3 regions of the Pseudonocardia tropica genome follow, and region 2 is predicted to be linked to each of the others. Evidence: riboswitches for the same ligand, from Rfam matches in the RefSeq annotation. Region 2 holds a riboswitch; each other region holds the start of a gene.

Region 1 (5,614 bases), on a different contig from region 2:
GTCTTCAGCCCGCAGTCCGGGTTGGCCCACAGCCGCTCCGGCCCGATGTGGCCGAGCGCGGCGCGCAGCTGGGTGACCAGCTCGTCCTCCCCCGGCACCTCGGGCGAGTGCACGTCGTAGACGCCCGGGCCGAGTCCGCGCGGGACGCCGGGCCCGAGGTCGGACAGCACCTCCATCCGGGACCGGGCCGCCTCGACCGTGGTCACGTCGGCGTCCAGCCCGTCGATCGCGCCGACGACCTCGCCGAACTCGGAGTAGCAGAGGTGGGTGTGCACCTGGGTGCCGTCGGTGACACCGCCGGTGGACATCCGGAACGAGTCGACCGCCCAGTCCAGGTAGGCCGCCCGGTCCCGCTCGTGCAGCGGCAGCAGCTCGCGCAGCGCGGGCTCGTCCACCTGGATGATCCGGATCCCGGCGGCCTCCAGGTCCACGACCTCGTCGCGCAGGGCCAGCCCGACCTGGCGCGCGGTGCCCCCGAGCGGCTGGTCGTCCCGGACGAAGGACCAGGCCAGGATCGTCACCGGTCCGGTGAGCATGCCCTTGACCGGCTTGTCCGACAGCGACTGGGCGAAGCGCGCCCACTCGACGGTGATCGGCCGGGGGCGGGACACGTCCGAGTGCAGGATCGGCGGGCGCACGCAACGCGAGCCGTAGGACTGCACCCAGCCCAGCTCGGTGGTCGCGAACCCGTCCAGGTTCTCCGCGAAGTACTGGACCATGTCGTTGCGCTCGGGCTCGCCGTGCACCAGCACGTCCAGCCCGATCTCCTCCTGCAGCCGCACCACCCGCTCGATCTCGCGGCGCATCCGCGCGGTGTACTCCTCGGCCGAGATCTCCCCGGCGCGGTGCGCCGCGCGGTCGGTGCGGATCGCGCCGGTCTGCGGGAACGAGCCGATCGTCGTCGTGGGGACCTCGGGAAGCCCGAGCGCCTCCCGCTGGACGGTCGCCCGCACGTCGCCCGCGCTGCGCCGGTAGTGGTCCGGCCCGAGCTCGGCGAGCCGGGCCCGCACCCGCTCGTCGCGCCGGGTGGCGGCCGCCACCCGGTCCCGGGTCGCCGCCGCGGCGTCGAATCCGGCCGCGACGGCGTCCCGGCCCTCGCGCAGGGCCCGGCCGAGCAGAACCACCTCGTCCACCTTCTGCCGGGCGAAGGCCAGCATGTCGACGACGTCGGCGGGCAGCGTGGTCTCCACCGACAGGTCGTAGGGCACGTGCAGCAGCGAGCACGACGTCGACACCAGCACCGAGCCGGCCACCTCGCCGAGCCGCCGGACGTCGGCGAGAGCGGCGTCCAGGTCGGTCCGCCACACGTTGCGCCCGTCCACCACGCCGGCCAGCAGCACCTTGCGGTCCAGCCCCTCGACCCGGCCGATCCCGTCCAGGTCGGCGCGGCCCGCGACCAGGTCCAGCGCCAGCCCTTCGACCCCGGTCGAGGCGAGCACCGGGAGCGCCCGGCCGAGCTCGCCGAAGTAGCTCGCCACCAGGATCTTCGGCCGGCGCGGGGCCGAGGCCAGCCGGTCGTAGGCCTTGCGCAGGGCCGCGATCTCGTCGTCGGTGCGGTCCGCGGCGAACGCGGGCTCGTCGAGCTGGACCCAGTCCGCGCCGGCGTCGGCCAGCTCGGCGAGCAGGTCGCGGTACACCTCGACCAGCGGCCCGAGCAGGTCCAGCGGGCGGAAACCCTCGGGCGCGCCGTCGACGGCCTTGGACAGCAGCAGGAACGTCACCGGCCCGACGAGCACCGGCCGGGTGACGACGTCCGCGCGCAGCGCCTCCCTGAACTCCTCGACGACCTTGCGGTCGGCAGGCGCGAGCCGGGTGTCCGGGCCGAGCTCGGGGACCAGGTAGTGGTAGTTGGTGTCGAACCACTTGGTCATCTCGCAGGCCGGCGCGCCGTCCCGGCCGCGGGCCATCGCGAACAGCCGCTCCAGCGGGTCGGTGATGCCGGCGAAACGCTGCGGCACCGCCCCGACGGCGAGCGCGGTGTCCAGGACGTGGTCGTAGTACGAGAACGTGTTGCCGGGGACCTGGCCGAGCCCGGCGTCGCGCAGCCCGGTCCAGGTGTCACTGCGCAGCCTGGCCGCGACCTCCCGGAGCTCCGAGGCGTCGGCGCGCCCCGCCCAGAACGTCTCCTCGGCGCGCTTGAGCTCCCGGCGCGGACCGATCCGCGGGTATCCCAGCACGGTGCTTGCGGTGCCCGATTCGAACGACATCGACACGGCTCCCTCTCCTCGCGAGCGCGGTGAGGATCCGTGACGCCGCCGGGAGCCGACGGCACGACGCGGGCGCCTCTCGCACGCCGGACGCGCGTGGCGTCGGCGGGCGGGCGGTGCCCGGTGTCCGGTCGGCCCTCCCACGAGGCCGCGGATCCGCGCGCGCCGGTCGGCGCGCGCACCGGCGGCAGGTCTTCGGACTCGTGGGCGCCGGACACGCTCCTACTGGCCGTCGCTTCCCGGGGGCCGTGGCTCCCAGTGCTCGTTGACGGCGGTCGTTCCCACTCACCGCTGCGGGGCAGTCCCGGACTCGCACCGGGTTCCCTCTTGCCTCGCGCCGCCCCGCAGGACGACGCGAACCGTCGGCGGGCTCGACAGTAGTCGACGGCCGGAACTCGGGTCCACGGCAAGTGTTGCCGTTCCTTCCTTGTTGCCATACATTGGCAGTACTGCCAGGCCCTCCCCGTCACCCGGGCCGAGGGCGACCCCACCACGCACCCCCCCGTTCGGAGGGGGAACCTGCCCGGTCTCCCGAGGGGTAATGGCGATCACCCCTGTGCCCGCAGCCACAGGGGTCCTAGCGTGCGGTCTCGACCCATCCACCTGCCTCAGAAAGGGCTGACATGCAGGTAGACGAGCTGCTCAAGCCGTTCCCCATCAAGGAGTTCCACCCGTTCCCCCGTGCACTCATGGGTCCGGGGTCGCACGAGCTCATCGGCCCGGAGGCCCTGAAGCTGGGCTTCAAGAAGACCCTGGTCATGACGTCGGGCCTGCGCGGCACCGACATCGTCAACAAGATCGTCGAGTCGATGAAGTACCACGGCCTCGAGGTCGTGCTGTACGACAAGGTCGAGTCCAACCCCAAGGACTACAACTCGATGGACGCCGTCGCGTTGTACCAGCAGAACAAGTGCGACTCGTTCGTCTCCATCGGCGGCGGCTCCTCGCACGACGCCTGTAAGGGCGCCCGGATCTCGGTCGCGCACGACGGCCGCAACGTCAACGAGTTCGAGGGCTTCAACAAGTCCGAGAACCCGGCGAACCCGCCGCACATCGCGGTCTCCACCACGGCCGGTACCGGCTCGGAGACCTCGTGGGCCTACGTCATCACCGACACCACGACCGACCCCGACAACCCGCACAAGTACGTCGCGTTCGACGACGCCTCGGTCGCCACGCTGGCGATCGACGACCCGGTGCTCTACTACGACTGCCCGGTCGACTACACCGCGCAGTGCGGCTTCGACGTGCTCGCGCACGCCTCCGAGCCCTACGTCTCCCGGCTGAACTTCCAGCCGTCGCTGGGCAACGCGCTGCACGCGATCAAGCTGACCAGCCAGCACCTGCGTGCGGCCGTGTGGAACGGCCAGGACCTGGCCGGCCGCGAGGGCATGATGTACGCGCAGTACATCGCCGCCCAGGCGTTCAACTCGGGTGGTCTCGGCATCATCCACTCGATCTCGCACGCGGTGTCGGCGTTCTACGACACCCACCACGGCCTGAACAACGCCATCGCGCTGCCCCGCGTGTGGGCGTTCAACATGCCCGTCATGTACGAGCGCTTCGCCGACATCGCCGAGGCGATGGGCGTCGACACCCGCGGCATGACCAAGCCGCAGGCGGCCGACGCCGCGCTGGCCGCCTCCATCCGGCTGCTGCGCGACGTGGGCATCCCGGAGAAGTTCGCCGACGTCACGCAGGACTCGTACTCGAAGAACCGGCTGGGCCAGGGCCCGACCAAGTTCTACGAGAACGCGCCGACGATCATCGGTGACGCGGCCGACGTCGACCGCATCACCAACCACGTCCTCGGCGACGCCTGCACCCCGGGCAACCCGAAGGAGTGCACGTTCGAGACCGTCCGCCCGGTCGTCGACCACTCCATCAACGGTGACCTGGACGACCTGCTGACCTGATCCGCAGGTCGGTACGTCCACCATCGCTCCAGCGGGCCCAGTCATCCGAGGTCATACTCGGGCGGGTGGGCCCGCTGGCTGCGGCTCCGCTCTTCTCCGCACCAGAGCCGGTGCGGGCCCTTGAAGGAGATACCCGCGTGTCCGAGGCTGTCGTCCCCACTGTGACCGAGGCGGCGGACGCCGTCGCCTCGATCGGCCCGTTCGAGTCCGTCGACCAGGTGATCGAGACCCTGCGCGAGCAGGGTTACATCGCCGACACCCGCCTGGCCACGACGGTGTTCCTGCTGACCCGGCTGGACAAGCCGCTGCTGCTCGAGGGGCCCGCCGGGGTCGGCAAGACCGAGCTGGCGAAGATGCTCGCCGTCGCCACCGGACGCCGGCTGCTGCGCCTGCAGTGCTACGAGGGCCAGGACGAGACCAAGGCCCTGTACGAGTGGGACTACGGCAAGCAGCTCATGTACACCCAGATCCTCCGCGAGAAGATCGGGCAGCTGGTCGAGGACGCCCCCGACCTCGCCGCCGCGGTCGACCGCATCGGGTCCCAGGAGAGCGTGTTCTTCTCCGAGCGCTTCCTCGCCCCGCGCCCGCTGCTGGAGGCCATCCGCTCCGAGCAGCCCGTCGTGCTGCTGATCGACGAGGTCGACCGCGCCGACGAGGCCCTCGAGGCCGTGCTGCTGGAGACCCTCGGCGAGTTCCAGATCTCCGTCCCCGAGATCGGCACCTTCGTCGCCGAGCAGCGCCCGTACGTGCTGCTGACCTCGAACAACACCCGCGACCTCGCCGCCGCGCTCAAGCGTCGCTGCCTGCACCTGTTCCTCGACTACCCGTCGGCCTCCCGCGAGCTGGAGATCGTGAAGTCGAAGAAGACCGGGCTGTCGGACCAGCTGGCCGAGGAGCTCGTCAACGTCGTGCGCGGGCTGCGCGAGCTGGAGCTGCGCAAGTCGCCATCGATCTCGGAGACCATCGACTGGGCACGCACGCTGGCCGTGCTGGGCGTCGACGAGCTGAGCTCGCAGATCCTGTCCGACACCGTCTCGGTCGTCGTCAAGTACGACAAGGACGTCAGGAAGGCGCTGGACGCGCTGCCGCGCCTGGTCGACCCGAACGCCGTGGTCGACGACCACGGACACGGGCACGGCCACGGACACGGCCACGACGGCGACCACGACCACGGCACCCCGGCCCCCCGCGCCGCCGTCCGGCACGACGACCCGGACGACGGCGACGTCGACGGCCGCGGCAAGCGGACCGGCAAGGACAACGCGGGGCGCCACCACGACGGCTACGGCAACAAGGCCGCCGCGGGGAACCCGAACGCGCAGCAGAAGGTGCGCTCGGTGACGCCGGGCCAGGGCGCGCGGTCCTTCGGCGGCTCCCGCAAGCGCCCGGTCTGATCGGGGCGTCGGCGTGGAAGCGAGCATCCACCGCTTCGTCCGGCTCCTGCGGATCCGGTCGGTACGCATCTCGGTCTCCGAGGCGCTCGACGCGATG
Region 2 (5,614 bases):
CGCCCGTCGCACCCCCGCCACCCACTCCGGGAGGTCCACCACCGCACGCTCGTCCGGCGGCGCCACCAGCAACCCGACGACACGGTCCGCCACGGCGGACCGCCGCCGCGGTGGAAGGTCGGCGTGGGTGAGCAACAGCGTGCGGACGGCGGTCGCCAGGTCCGGCCGCTCGGCGGCCGGGGGCGGTGTGCGGGTCAGCAGGAACACGGCGACGGCGGCCACCGAGTAGGCGTCGCTGGCGACGTCCCGGGCCCGACCCGGGTCGAGGAGGATCTCCGGTGCCGCGTACTGGCCGGACCGCAGCAGTCGTGGGTCCGGCGCGCCGCCGGCCCGTTGGGTGGTGCCGGTGTCGACCAGCACCAGGCCCCGGTCGCCGTCGATGATGCAGTTCCCGGGCTTCACGTCGGCGTGCACGACCGACGGGCGGCCGCGCTCGTCCGGGCCGTGCAGGGCGTGCACGGCCTCGGCCAGCTGACCGAGCCAGGTGAGTCGGGTCTGCACCGCACAGTCCTGGGCACGGGCAGCGGTGTCGAGGTCCGGACCGTCCAGCCACTCCATGACGACGACCGGGACCAGCGGGCCCTCCGGGGCGGCCGGTGCGGTGACCACGCGGCCGCGGAACACCTCGATCACCCGGACCAGCCGGTCCCCGCGCGCGACCGAGGTCAGCAGCCGGGCCTGGTTCCGGACCCGGTCCCAGGTGCCGTCGTCGGGCCAGCCCGCCGGTGCGGCGGCGGGTGCCCGGTACTCCTTGAGTGCGAAGACCTCGTCGGCGCCGCTGTCGTCGTCGGCGTAGCGCACCTTGTAGACACGGCCCTCCCCGCCGCTGCCGACCTCGGCGAGCACCTCGTAGCGGAACGGGCGGTCGCGCGGCCCGGCCCAGGTCCCGGCGCGGCGTGGGGTCGGGTCGTCCCGGTCGGGTGCCGCCGTCGTCGCCGGGTCCCGGCCACCCGCGCCCGGAGTGCTCATGCGTCCTCCGCACGCAGGTCGAGGGCCTCCAGATCGGCGGCGAGGACGTTCCCGGAGCGGCGTGCCCACCTCGCCAGGCGGTCCAGGACGGTTTCACCCGGGGACGGGCCCCACAGCTCGTCGACCCCGAACTGCTCGACCAGCGTGGTGCGCAACGCCGCGACCCGGTTGCGCACGGTGAGGGGAGCGACCGGCCCGTGGCCGTGGGCGGTCAGGTCCGCGGCGACGGTGGCATGTGTGGGCACGGCGGCCGGTCCGGTCCGGGTCATCGGTCGGAGACAGACGGCCGCGAGGAGGTGCCGGTCCTCGGCGGGCAGGTCGATGCGGGTGACACCCGTCGTCGTCCGGCCGGTCAGGTCGTGCCGGGCGCGGCCGTGCGCACCGGCCGCGGCCGTCAGCCGGGCGAGATCGAGCCCGATCACGTAGGTGCGGCCGGTGCCGGTGACGCGCACGGCCAGCCTGGTGTGCGGCCGTGAACCGCGTACCTCGAGCGGGGGCACGGTGAAGCCGCGGCCGGGGAAGGTCTGCACGTCGAACGGGTGCTTCTCGGACAGGTTGTGCAGCACGACCCCGTCCCGGGTGCACTCGATGGAACCCGCCCGACGCGACACCCGGTCGTCCTCGGGGTCGGCGCCGATCAGGATGCGGTTCGCCGGGGCGCGGCCGAACCCGATCGACTCGCGGGGCCGCAGACACGACCGGGCGCCCTGCCAGGTGACGACGGCGTACACGTCCCCGGCGGGGTCGGACATGACGACGGCCTCCACAGGAGCGAGCTGATCATCGAACCGTCGGTGTACTCGTCCCGGGCCGGCGAGTGTTAGCACCCGCGGACGGATCGGACAAGTTCCACGGTACCGGACAGAGCTGCCGGACACGGCGAACCTTCTCCCACCGGGAGACCGGTGCCGACACCGGCCGTACGAGACGGCCGTCCAACCTCGGAGGTCAGCACGATGCGATCCACACAGCAGTCCACCCCGATCCGCCGACCCGTCGGCGCGGTGGCCGCGGCCCTCGCGCTCACCGGGGCGCTCGCGGCCGGGCTCACCCTCGGCCCCGCCGACTCCGCCACCCGGACCGTCACCGCGCCCGTGCAGACGGTCGCGTTCTGCCCGTTCGGCACGCACGACGGCCCCGGCTCGGGCTGCCGCGGCGGCGGGATCGACGACAACCAGCGGCTCAACGACGCCCTGTCCGACACGGGTGCCATGTACGTCGACGCCGGCGAGTGCGCGCTCAAGGCCGTCGGGAAGAGCCTCGTCCGGAGCTGGAAGCGGCCGTCGCTGCCGGCCATCGCCACCGGGACGATCAAGCCCGCCGTGTCGTGCGGGCACGACAAGGGGTACTGAGCCGCTCCCCACCGGTCGGCCCCGTCGTCGTGACGGGGTCGACCGGGTGGTTGACCGGGGTCGCGTCGCGTGATGGGCTCCCCGCGACGACGGATCAGGAAGCCGGTGCGAGTCCGGCGCGGTCCCGCCACTGTCACCGGGGAGTGCCCTCCCCACACCGGCGCCACCGCCCGCGAGGGTGGGAAGGCCGGGGAGGGCGCACCGATCCGGGAGCCAGGACACTGCCCGTCGTCGCGGATTCCCACTGATGAGGGCGCGGACCCTCGAGGAGGACATGCGATGAGCCACGACCTGGTGGTGCTCGGTACCGACCCGTCCGGCGACGACGCGTCCCGCCCGGGTGCGCACGACCTGCTGGCGGAGGCCGAGACGGTCTTCGCCTTCCCGCAGGCCGAGCCGACCGCCCTGTTCTACGCCGAGGCGTGGCGGGTCGAGCCGGTCACCCCGCGCGACGCCGTCGCCCGCATCGCGGCCTGGGCCGCCGCCGGACCCGCCGGTGCGGCGGTGCTGCTGGTCGGGGGCGACCCCGCGGGCGACGCCGCGCTCGGCGCCGTCCTCGACGGGCTGAACCGCACCGCCCCCGCGCTGCGCGCCCGAATCGCCGAGGGCGGCCGCGTCGCTCCGCCGCACCGCAGCCCGCTGATCGGCTGAGCCCCGCGCCCGGGCTCAGGCCCGCCAGCTGCCCAGCGGGTCGGCCCGGGTGAGGTCCGGGTCGGCGGCGTCGAGGGTGCGGGTGCGTCCGGGGCCGGTGAGCGCGGTCTCGAAGCGCACGGTGACCCGTCCGTGCCCGGCGCCCTGGACCCAGCCGTGGCCGTGCTCCGGGTGGGCGACGTCGTCGCCCGCGCGCCAGGGCCGGTCCGGGTCGGGTTCGCGGTCGGGCCGGCCCGGGCGGAGCGGGCCGGGCACGTCACCGGTCTCCACGGTCGCGCCGGTCCCCACGGTCGCGCCGGTCCCCACGGTCGCGCCGGTCCCCGGGGGCGTGCCGGTCCCCGGGGCCGTCGTCCACCCGCTCCCCGAGGGCACCGCGTCGAACAGGGCCAGCGGCGGCTCGTCGCCGAAGCCGGACACCGACACCCCCAGCAGCCGCACCCCGCCCTCGCCGACGGCGCCCTCGGCCAGCCGTCGGGCCACCGCGACCAGGGTGGCCAGGTCGCGGGTCCCGAAGGGGGTCGTCTCGGACCGGGTGTGGGTGGTGAAGTCCCCGGTCCGCGCCTTCACCGTGACGGTGCGGGCGGTCCTGCCGTCGGCGACCAGGCGCCGGTGCACGGCGACGCAGATCGACTCCACCGCGGTGTGCACCGCGGTCATCGCGGTCAGGTCGGCGTCGAAGGTCGTCTCTGCGCTGATCTGCTTGGCCGCGCCGCGCGGGGCGACCGGACGGTCGTCGACGCCGCGGGCCAGGCGGTGCAGCTCGGACCCGACGGCGGCGCCCAGCACCCCGGCGACCTCGCGGGGGTCCATCGCGGCGAGCTGTCCGATCGTCTCGACCCCGATCTTCCGCAGCGCCTCGCCGGAGACCGGCCCGATACCCCACAGCGACCGCACCGGGAGGGGGTCGAGCACGGCGGCCTGCTCGGCGTGGGCGATCACCCGCAGCCCGTCCGGTTTGGCCAGCTCGGAGGCGATCTTCGCGACCTGCTTGCCCGACCCGGCACCCACCGAGGCGGGCAGCCCGGTGCGCTCGCGCACCGCGCCGCGCAGCCGGGTGCCCCACTCCCGCACCTGCTCGGGATCGGCGCCGACGAGGTCGGGCGGTTCCACGAACGCCTCGTCGACCGACACCGGTTCGAGCACCGGGGAGAACTCGCCGAGGACGGCCATGACCTCGTCGGACAGCGCCTTGTACAGCGGGAACCGGGGCGGCAGGACCGTCGCGTGCGGGCAGCGCCGCCGCGCCTGGCCCATCGGCATCGCCGAGCGGGCCCCGAACACCCGCGCCTGGTAGCTCGCCCCCGCGACGACGCCGCGCGGTCCCGCGCCGCCGACCAGGACCGGCCGGTCGGCCAGCGTGGGCCGGGTCAGCTGCTCGACGGAGGCGAAGAACGCGTCCATGTCGAGGTGCAGCACCCAGCGGTCGGCCGCCGCGGTCACCTCACCGTCACCCGTGCATCGTGCCCCGGCGCACCGACAGGACCGCATCGCCGTCGGCGACGGTGACGACGGGGGCCACCGGTCCCGCCCCGGCGACGGCGCCCGGGTGGTCGTCGAGCCCGGTGGCGACGTCGGCGACCCACCAGCTCCCGCCGGTGCCGGTCCAGCCCAGCACCCGGGCCGGCGCGTCCGGCGGGGACAGCGTGATCGCGTCCATCGGGCTCGACAGGCCCTCGCCGGTGGCCTTGAGCAACGCCTCCTTGCGGGTCCAGGTGACCAGGAACCCGGTCCCGTCGGGCGGGGTCGCGGCGAGTTCGGCGGGGGAGAGGGCGTGCCGGACCAGGCCGTCGAGGCCGGACAGCGGGCGGTGCGCCTCGACGTCGACGCCGACCGGCCCGGTCCCGACCGCGACGCCGACCAGCGCGCCGGAGTGGGTCAGCGAGAAGCCGGGGTCGTCGCCACGCCCGGCCAGGCGCGGCTTGCCGTGCGGCTCCCCGCAGCGACAGGTGCGGTCCAGGACGAGCGCGGCGGGGTCGGCGTCGAGCCGCTCGGCGAGCACGAGCCGGGCCAGGGCGTGCGCGGCGAGGTAGCGGGCGCGGTCCTCGGGCCGGCGCAGTGCGAGAAGCCGCTCGCGTTCATGGGCGTCCAGCAGCGCGACGAGGTCGGCGCGGTCGCCGGGATCGGCCGGGGCGGCCCACCAGACGGTGACGGTCACGGCGTCCAGCCTCCCATGTCACCCCCGCGCCGGGCCGCACCGCCGGGAGTGATCACGGATCGGGCACGCGGAGGGTCGGCTGCCGACGTCTCCGGTGCCCGATCCGTGATCATGCCCGTGCGGTCAGCCGCTGCGGCGGGCGGCGAAGTCCGTGCGGACGTGGGCCGGCCGGGCCTGCGGGGCCGGCCCCGCCGTGCGCGGTACCGCCGGGCCGCCCGGGGCCCCGGACCGGCCGCGCCTCGCCGCGCGACGCTCGGCGCGGTTGGCGGGCGCGCCGGTCTCCCGGCCGGTCGCGTCCCGGCCGGGCGTGATTCCGCCGGGCGCGGTCCCGTCGGCCGAGGTCCCGCCGGCGGTCGGTCCGGCGGCGGTCGGTCCGGCGGCGGTCGGTCCGGCGGCGGGCGGTCCGGCGGCGGGCGGTCCGGCGACGGGCCCGGATGCCGGGGCGGGACCGGTGTCGGCGGTCTGGACAGGGGTGTTTCGGGTCGTG
Region 3 (5,614 bases), on a different contig from region 2:
CGCAGGTTGCACGGGTCCTTGAACGTGATCCACGGGTGCCCGGTCTCGAACAGCATGGTCAGCATCCGCCGCCACAGCTCGACCGCACGCACCGTGCGGTGCACCCGCACCTCACCGCGCGCGGCGGCCGCCTCGTAGGCGCGGTAGCGCTCGGCGAACGCGGTGCCGTAGAGGTCGTGCAGGTCGGGGACCTCGTCCGGGGAGAACAGGGTCCACTCGCCGTCGGCCTGCACGCGGCGCAGGAACTCGTCGGGCACCCAGTTCGCGGTGTTCATGTCGTGCGTACGGCGGCGGTCGTCGCCGGTGTTCTTGCGCAGGTCGAGGAACTCCTCGATGTCGACGTGCCACGTCTCCAGGTAGGCGCACGCGGCGCCCTTGCGCTTGCCGCCCTGGTTCACCGCGACGGCGGTGTCCCCGGCGATCTTGAGGAACGGCACCACGCCCTGGGAGACGCCGTTGGTGCCCCGGATGTGCGCGCCGAGCCCCCGGACCGGGGTCCAGTCGTTGCCCAGCCCGCCGGAGTACTTCGCCAGCAGCGCGTTGTTGCGATACCCGCCGAAGATCGACTCCAGGTCGTCGTCGACGGTGGTGAGGAAGCACGACGACAGCTGCGGGCGGGTGGTGCCGGAGTTGAACAGGGTCGGGGTCGAGGCCATGAAGTCGAAGCTCGACAGCAGCTCGTAGAACTCGACCGCCCGCGCCTCGCGGTCGACCTCGCGGACCGCCAGCCCCATCGCGACCCGCAGGAAGAACGCCTGCGGCAGCTCGAAGCGCACGCCGCGCTCGTGGAGGAAGTAGCGGTCGTAGAGGGTCTGCAGGCCGAGGAAGCCGATCTGCAGGTCGCGCTCGGGACGGATCGCTGCGGTGACCCGCTCCAGGTCGAAGGTCGCCAGCTCCGGGTCGACCAGGCCGACCGCGATCGCGTGCCGCAGGTAGTCGCGGAAGTAGGAGGCGTAGGCCGCGCCCATCCCCGCGTGGTCCGGGGTGGACGGTGTGCCGGCCAGGTGCGACACGGCCTCGGCGCGCAGCCGGTCCAGCAGCAGCCGCGAGGCCACCAGGGAGTACGCGGGCTCGCGCTCGACCAGGGTGCGGGCGGCCAGGACGAGGGCCTGGGCGAGCTCGTCGGCGGTGATGCCGTCGTAGACGGTGCGGTCCAGCTCGGCGAGCACCGGCTCCGGGGTCACGTCCTCGACACCGGCGCAGGCCTCGTCGAGCACCGCGGCGACGCGGGCGCGGTCCAGCGGGGCCCGGCTGCCGTCGGGGTGGGTGACGTGCACGACCGGGGCGTCCGCGGCGGCGGTGTCCCCGCCGTCGTGCGCGCGGGCCCGGGCCTGCTGCTCGCGGTAGAGCACGTAGGAGCGGGCGACCCGGTGGTGCCCGCCGCGCATGAGGGCGAGCTCGACCTGGTCCTGGATCTGCTCGACGTGCACCGCGTGCGCGGGGTGGCGGGCCAGCGCCGCGACGACCTGGTCGGTCAGCCCGGCGACCAGGTGGTGCAGCCGCGACGACGACGCGCCGGCGTCCCCCTCGACGGCGAGGAATGCCTTGGTCATCGCCACCGAGATCGTGGTGGCGTCGAAACCGGTCTCCGACCCGTCGCGCCGGATGACGCGCGGGGCCGGGGGTGCTGATGCCGGTGCAGCGGTGGAAGTCGTCACGGGCTCTCTCCTCGCGAGTCGCCGTCGTCCCCGGGGGCGGAGCGGTGCGAGGAGGCGGTGGGACCGCACGGCAGCGCAGGCCCACCACACCCTGGCGCCGTCCCACGAGGCCCCGGAGCAGCGCGCACCGGTCGGCACGCGCACCGGTGGCAGGTCTTCGGACTCACGGGCGCACTGCTCGGACCTATTGGCCGTCGCTTCCCGGGAGGAGCTCCCAGTGCTGTTGACGGCGGTCGTTCCCGCTCACCGCTGCGGGGCAGTCCCGGATTCCCACCGGGTTCCCTCTTGCCTCACCGGCCCGTGCGGACCGGTGAACCACCAGCGCCCCGGACACTACATCTGGGGTCCGGACACGATCGACCCCCCTATCGGTTCCGGTTTCGCGGACCGTTGAGTCACGCACGGTGAACGTCGCCGGTCACGGGCCCGGCGGTCCCTTCCGTTCGACGGGCCCGCCCGGTTACCGTCGGACGCGCTGTTGCCACCGATGTGCAGGAGAGTGCGATGACCACCGGAACGGACCTCGACGCCGAGCACTGGCTGCGCCGGTGGGACGCCCAGCAGGAGCGCTACATCCCCGACCGCGAGGAGCTGTTCGCCCTGGCGCTCGACGTCGTCGACCGGCTCGCGGGTACGCCTGCGCGGCTGCTCGACCTCGCCTGCGGGCCCGGGTCGTTCGCGTCCCGCGCGGCGGCGCGCTGGACCGGTGCCGAGGTGGTCGGCGTCGACGTCGACCCGGTCATGCTGGAGCTGGCCCGGCGGACCACCGGTGAGCGCGTGCGCTGGGTCGACGCCGACCTCTCGCGTCCCGGGTGGACCGACGCCGTCGGCGGCGGGCCGTTCGACGCGGCCGTCTCGGCCACCGCGCTGCACTGGCTGCCCGAGCCCGCGCTGCCCGAGCTCGCGCAGCGCCTCGCGTCCGTGCTGCGCCCCGGCGGTGTGTTCGTGAACGTCGACACCGTGCTCGCCGACCCCGGCCGGCCGCGCCTGGCCGAGCTGACCCGGGCCCTGCGGGTCGAGCGCACCGACCGCGGGCTGGCCACCGGCGAGGACTTCCGGACCTGGTGGGACGCGCTGGCCGACGAGCCCGCCCTGGCCGACGGGTTCGCCGAGCGGGAGCGCCGCTTCGCCGACCGGGTCACCGGCGGGTCGTCGCTGCCGGCCTGGGAGCGGGCGCTGTCCGGCGCCGGGTTCGCCGAGGTCGGGACGCTCACCCAGACCTTCGACCGGCGCACCCTGGTCGCGATCCGCTGATCACCCGAGCCGGGCGCGCGCGAAGTTCGCCCAGGCGAACGTGTTCGGCCGGGCCGCCTCCAGTCCGGTGAGCCCGGCCGCCACGCCGACGTTCCAGTCCCGCACGCCCCACACCAGGGCGCCCGAGTCGGCGCGCAGCAGACCCAGGATCCGGGCGAACGCGTCGGTGCGGGCGGCGTCGTCGGTGGTGGCGACGGCGGCGTAGTAGAGGCGGTCGATCTCGGGGTTGCGGTAGCCGGTGAAGTCGTAGGTCGGGGTGCTGGTGAGCATCCGGCGTCCGATGTAGTCCGGGATCGGCAGCGAGCCGGTGCTGTTCTGGGAGAACACGCCCTGCTGCCGGATGGCGCGGAAGTACCCCGACGACGGCAGCGGCCGCGCCGTGACCCGCAGCCCGACCTCGCCGAGCCGGCGCGCCACCAGCGCGGTGGCGGCGTCGAAGGTCGGGTCGGCGCCGCTGGTCTGCAGCTCGACCGCCGCCCCCTGCGCCCCGGCCTCGGTGACGAGCGCGCGGGCCCGCGCGACGTCCCGCGCCACCGGGCCCACCCCCGCCGGGTGGTAGCGCAGCCCCTGGCCGAACATGTCGTCGCCGACCCGGCCGCGCCCGAGCAGCGCGACCCGCACGAGCTCCTCGCGGTCGATGCCCAGCCGCACCGCCTCGCGCAGCCGCGGGTCGGAGAACGGCGCCCGGTCCACCCGCATCACCAGGAACTGGCTCGCCGAGGCCGGTGCGGACAGCGCCGCGGCGCGCTGCTCGCCGTCGAGCCGGGCGGCGCCGGTGGGGGTGAGGTCGTGGGCGTAGTGCACCTGGCCGGACAGCAGGGCGCCGATCCGGGCGGCCTCGTCGTCGACGGGCAGGAACTCCAGCTCGCGCACGCCGGGCGCGCCGTCCCAGTGGTCCTCGGACGCGGTGTAGACGGTGGACCCGCCCGGGGTGAACGACGCGAGCCGGAACGGCCCCGTCCCGTTCGGACGGTCGAACGACGTCGTCCCGGCCTTGACGATCTCGGTTCCCGGCGCGCCCCAGGCCAGCGGGAACAGCGTGTTCGGCCGGGTCAGCACCAGCTCGACCTCGGTCGGCGACACCGCCCGCGAGGCGGCCGCGTCGAGGTCGCGGAACAGGGTCGCGGCGATCGCGGTGGTCGCCGGGTCGGTGATGCGGGCCAGGGTGGCGAGCACGTCGTCGGCGGTGAGCGGGGAGCCGTCGTGGAAGCGGGCCGCGCGCAGCCGGATCCGCCACCGCCGCCCGGTCGCGTCGCTCTCCCAGGACTCGGCCAGCCGCGGCTCGGGGGTCATGTCCTGCGACCACCCGGTGAGGGTGTCGAAGCACGCCTTGGCCCGGGCCTGGTCGACGTAGAGCGGCAGGACGTGCGGGTCCAGCGACTCGCGCGAGCCGCCGGTCGCGAAGGCGACCCGCAGCCGCTGGTCGCCCGCCCCGCCGCCGGAGCAGCCGGTGAGGGCGAGCGCGGCGACGCCCAGTGCGCCGGTCAGCACCCGGCGCCGGGACAGCTCGGGCGGGGTCATCCGGCGGCCCGCCCGGTGTCCGAGGCCCGCGGGCCGGGGGCGAACACGTGCCCGTCGAGGACGGCCGGGCGTGGCGCCGTGCCCGGGCCGCCCGCGCGGACCCAGTCGGCGACGGCGTCGGTCGTCGCCGCGTCCAGGACCGCACGCAGCCACACGGGCCGCGCCCCCGCCCGTCGCGCGGCCGGGGTGGGTCCGACCACGACGACGTCGGAGTCGGCACACGGGCCGAGGCACTCGCTGGTCCGCAGCCGCGCGTGGCCCTCGGTGCCCCGGGTGAGCCGGTCGAGCAGCCTGTCGTGGTGGGGCCGGTCCAGGCCCGGGTGCTTGCGACCGGAGCCGCAGCAGCACCCCCGGCAGACGGTGACGGCGGACAGCGCGGACATGATCCGACCGTACGTGACGTATGACGAGTTGTTCAGACGTGAGTGACGACCGTCAAGTGGCACCGCGGCCGGCCGGGACCGGCCGCGCTGCCACGGCCACCCGGCCGTCGACGAGCGTCACGACCCGGTCCGCCGACGCGACGGTGACCGGGTCGTGGCTGATCAGCAGCACCGCGGTGCGGTCCTCGCGGCAGGAGCGCCGCAGCTCGGCGAGCAGCAGCGCGCGGTGCCCGCCGTCCAGCGCCGAGGTGGCCTCGTCGGCCACCAGCACCGCGGGCCCGGCGAGCAGGGCCCGTGCCACCGACGCCCGCTGGAGCTGACCTCCGGACAGCCCGCCCGGGCGGCGCGCGGCCGTCGCGGCGGGGACGCCGAGCCGCTCCAGGAGCGCGACGGCGGCGGCCCGGGCGTCGGCCGGGGACCGCCCGCGCAGCAGCACGGCCGGCCGGGCGACCTGGTCGAGGACCGGGCGGTGGTCGAGGAACGCGGACCGGCAGTCCTGGTGGACGTACTGCACGGCGCGCCGGTCGCCCGCCGGGTCCCGGCCGTCGACCCGGACGCTCCCCGAGCAGGGGGTCAGCCCGGCCAGGGCCCGGCCGAGCGTCGTCTTGCCCGCCCCCGACGGCCCGGTCAGCGCGACGAACCCGCCCCGTCCGACGGCGAGGTCCACCCCGGACAGCAGCTGTGCCCCGCCCGCGGCCCGGACCCCCAGGCCCGTCACCTCGAGCAGCGCCCCGCCGGCCGCCGGTCGTGGCGGGGGCGCGGGCGGGACGGGCGCACCGAGCAGCGCGGCGGCCGGGC

Evidence for each region. A riboswitch is a leader RNA that binds a small molecule or an ion and turns the genes downstream of it on or off. The one in region 2 is predicted to bind cobalamin.
Region 1: it holds a riboswitch for cobalamin, as region 2 does, so the genes downstream of both, metE (5-methyltetrahydropteroyltriglutamate--homocysteine S-methyltransferase) here and WHI96_RS09100 (hypothetical protein) in region 2, are expected to answer to the same signal.
Region 3: it holds a riboswitch for cobalamin, as region 2 does, so the genes downstream of both, WHI96_RS13950 (ribonucleoside-diphosphate reductase subunit alpha) here and WHI96_RS09100 (hypothetical protein) in region 2, are expected to answer to the same signal.

Annotation. Positions count from the first base shown of each region.
Region 1 is NZ_JBEDNP010000007.1:209,162-214,775, forward strand. It holds gene metE (5-methyltetrahydropteroyltriglutamate--homocysteine S-methyltransferase) at 1-2,207, opposite strand, end outside; cobalamin riboswitch at 2,377-2,586, opposite strand; gene mdo (NDMA-dependent methanol dehydrogenase) at 2,831-4,123, shown strand; gene WHI96_RS14045 (AAA family ATPase) at 4,261-5,517, shown strand; gene WHI96_RS14050 (VWA domain-containing protein) at 5,531-5,614, shown strand, end outside.
Region 2 is NZ_JBEDNP010000004.1:262,959-268,572, reverse strand. It holds gene WHI96_RS09115 (protein kinase domain-containing protein) at 1-969, opposite strand, end outside; gene WHI96_RS09110 (hypothetical protein) at 966-1,721, opposite strand; gene WHI96_RS09105 (hypothetical protein) at 1,926-2,321, shown strand; cobalamin riboswitch at 2,379-2,565, shown strand; gene WHI96_RS09100 (hypothetical protein) at 2,601-2,972, shown strand; gene WHI96_RS09095 (DNA polymerase IV) at 2,988-4,373, opposite strand; gene WHI96_RS09090 (4'-phosphopantetheinyl transferase family protein) at 4,420-5,127, opposite strand; gene WHI96_RS09085 (hypothetical protein) at 5,251-5,614, opposite strand, start outside.
Region 3 is NZ_JBEDNP010000007.1:175,796-181,409, reverse strand. It holds gene WHI96_RS13950 (ribonucleoside-diphosphate reductase subunit alpha) at 1-1,658, opposite strand, end outside; cobalamin riboswitch at 1,790-1,993, opposite strand; gene WHI96_RS13945 (class I SAM-dependent methyltransferase) at 2,163-2,912, shown strand; gene WHI96_RS13940 (ABC transporter substrate-binding protein) at 2,913-4,433, opposite strand; gene WHI96_RS13935 (hypothetical protein) at 4,430-4,816, opposite strand; gene WHI96_RS13930 (ABC transporter ATP-binding protein) at 4,869-5,614, opposite strand, start outside.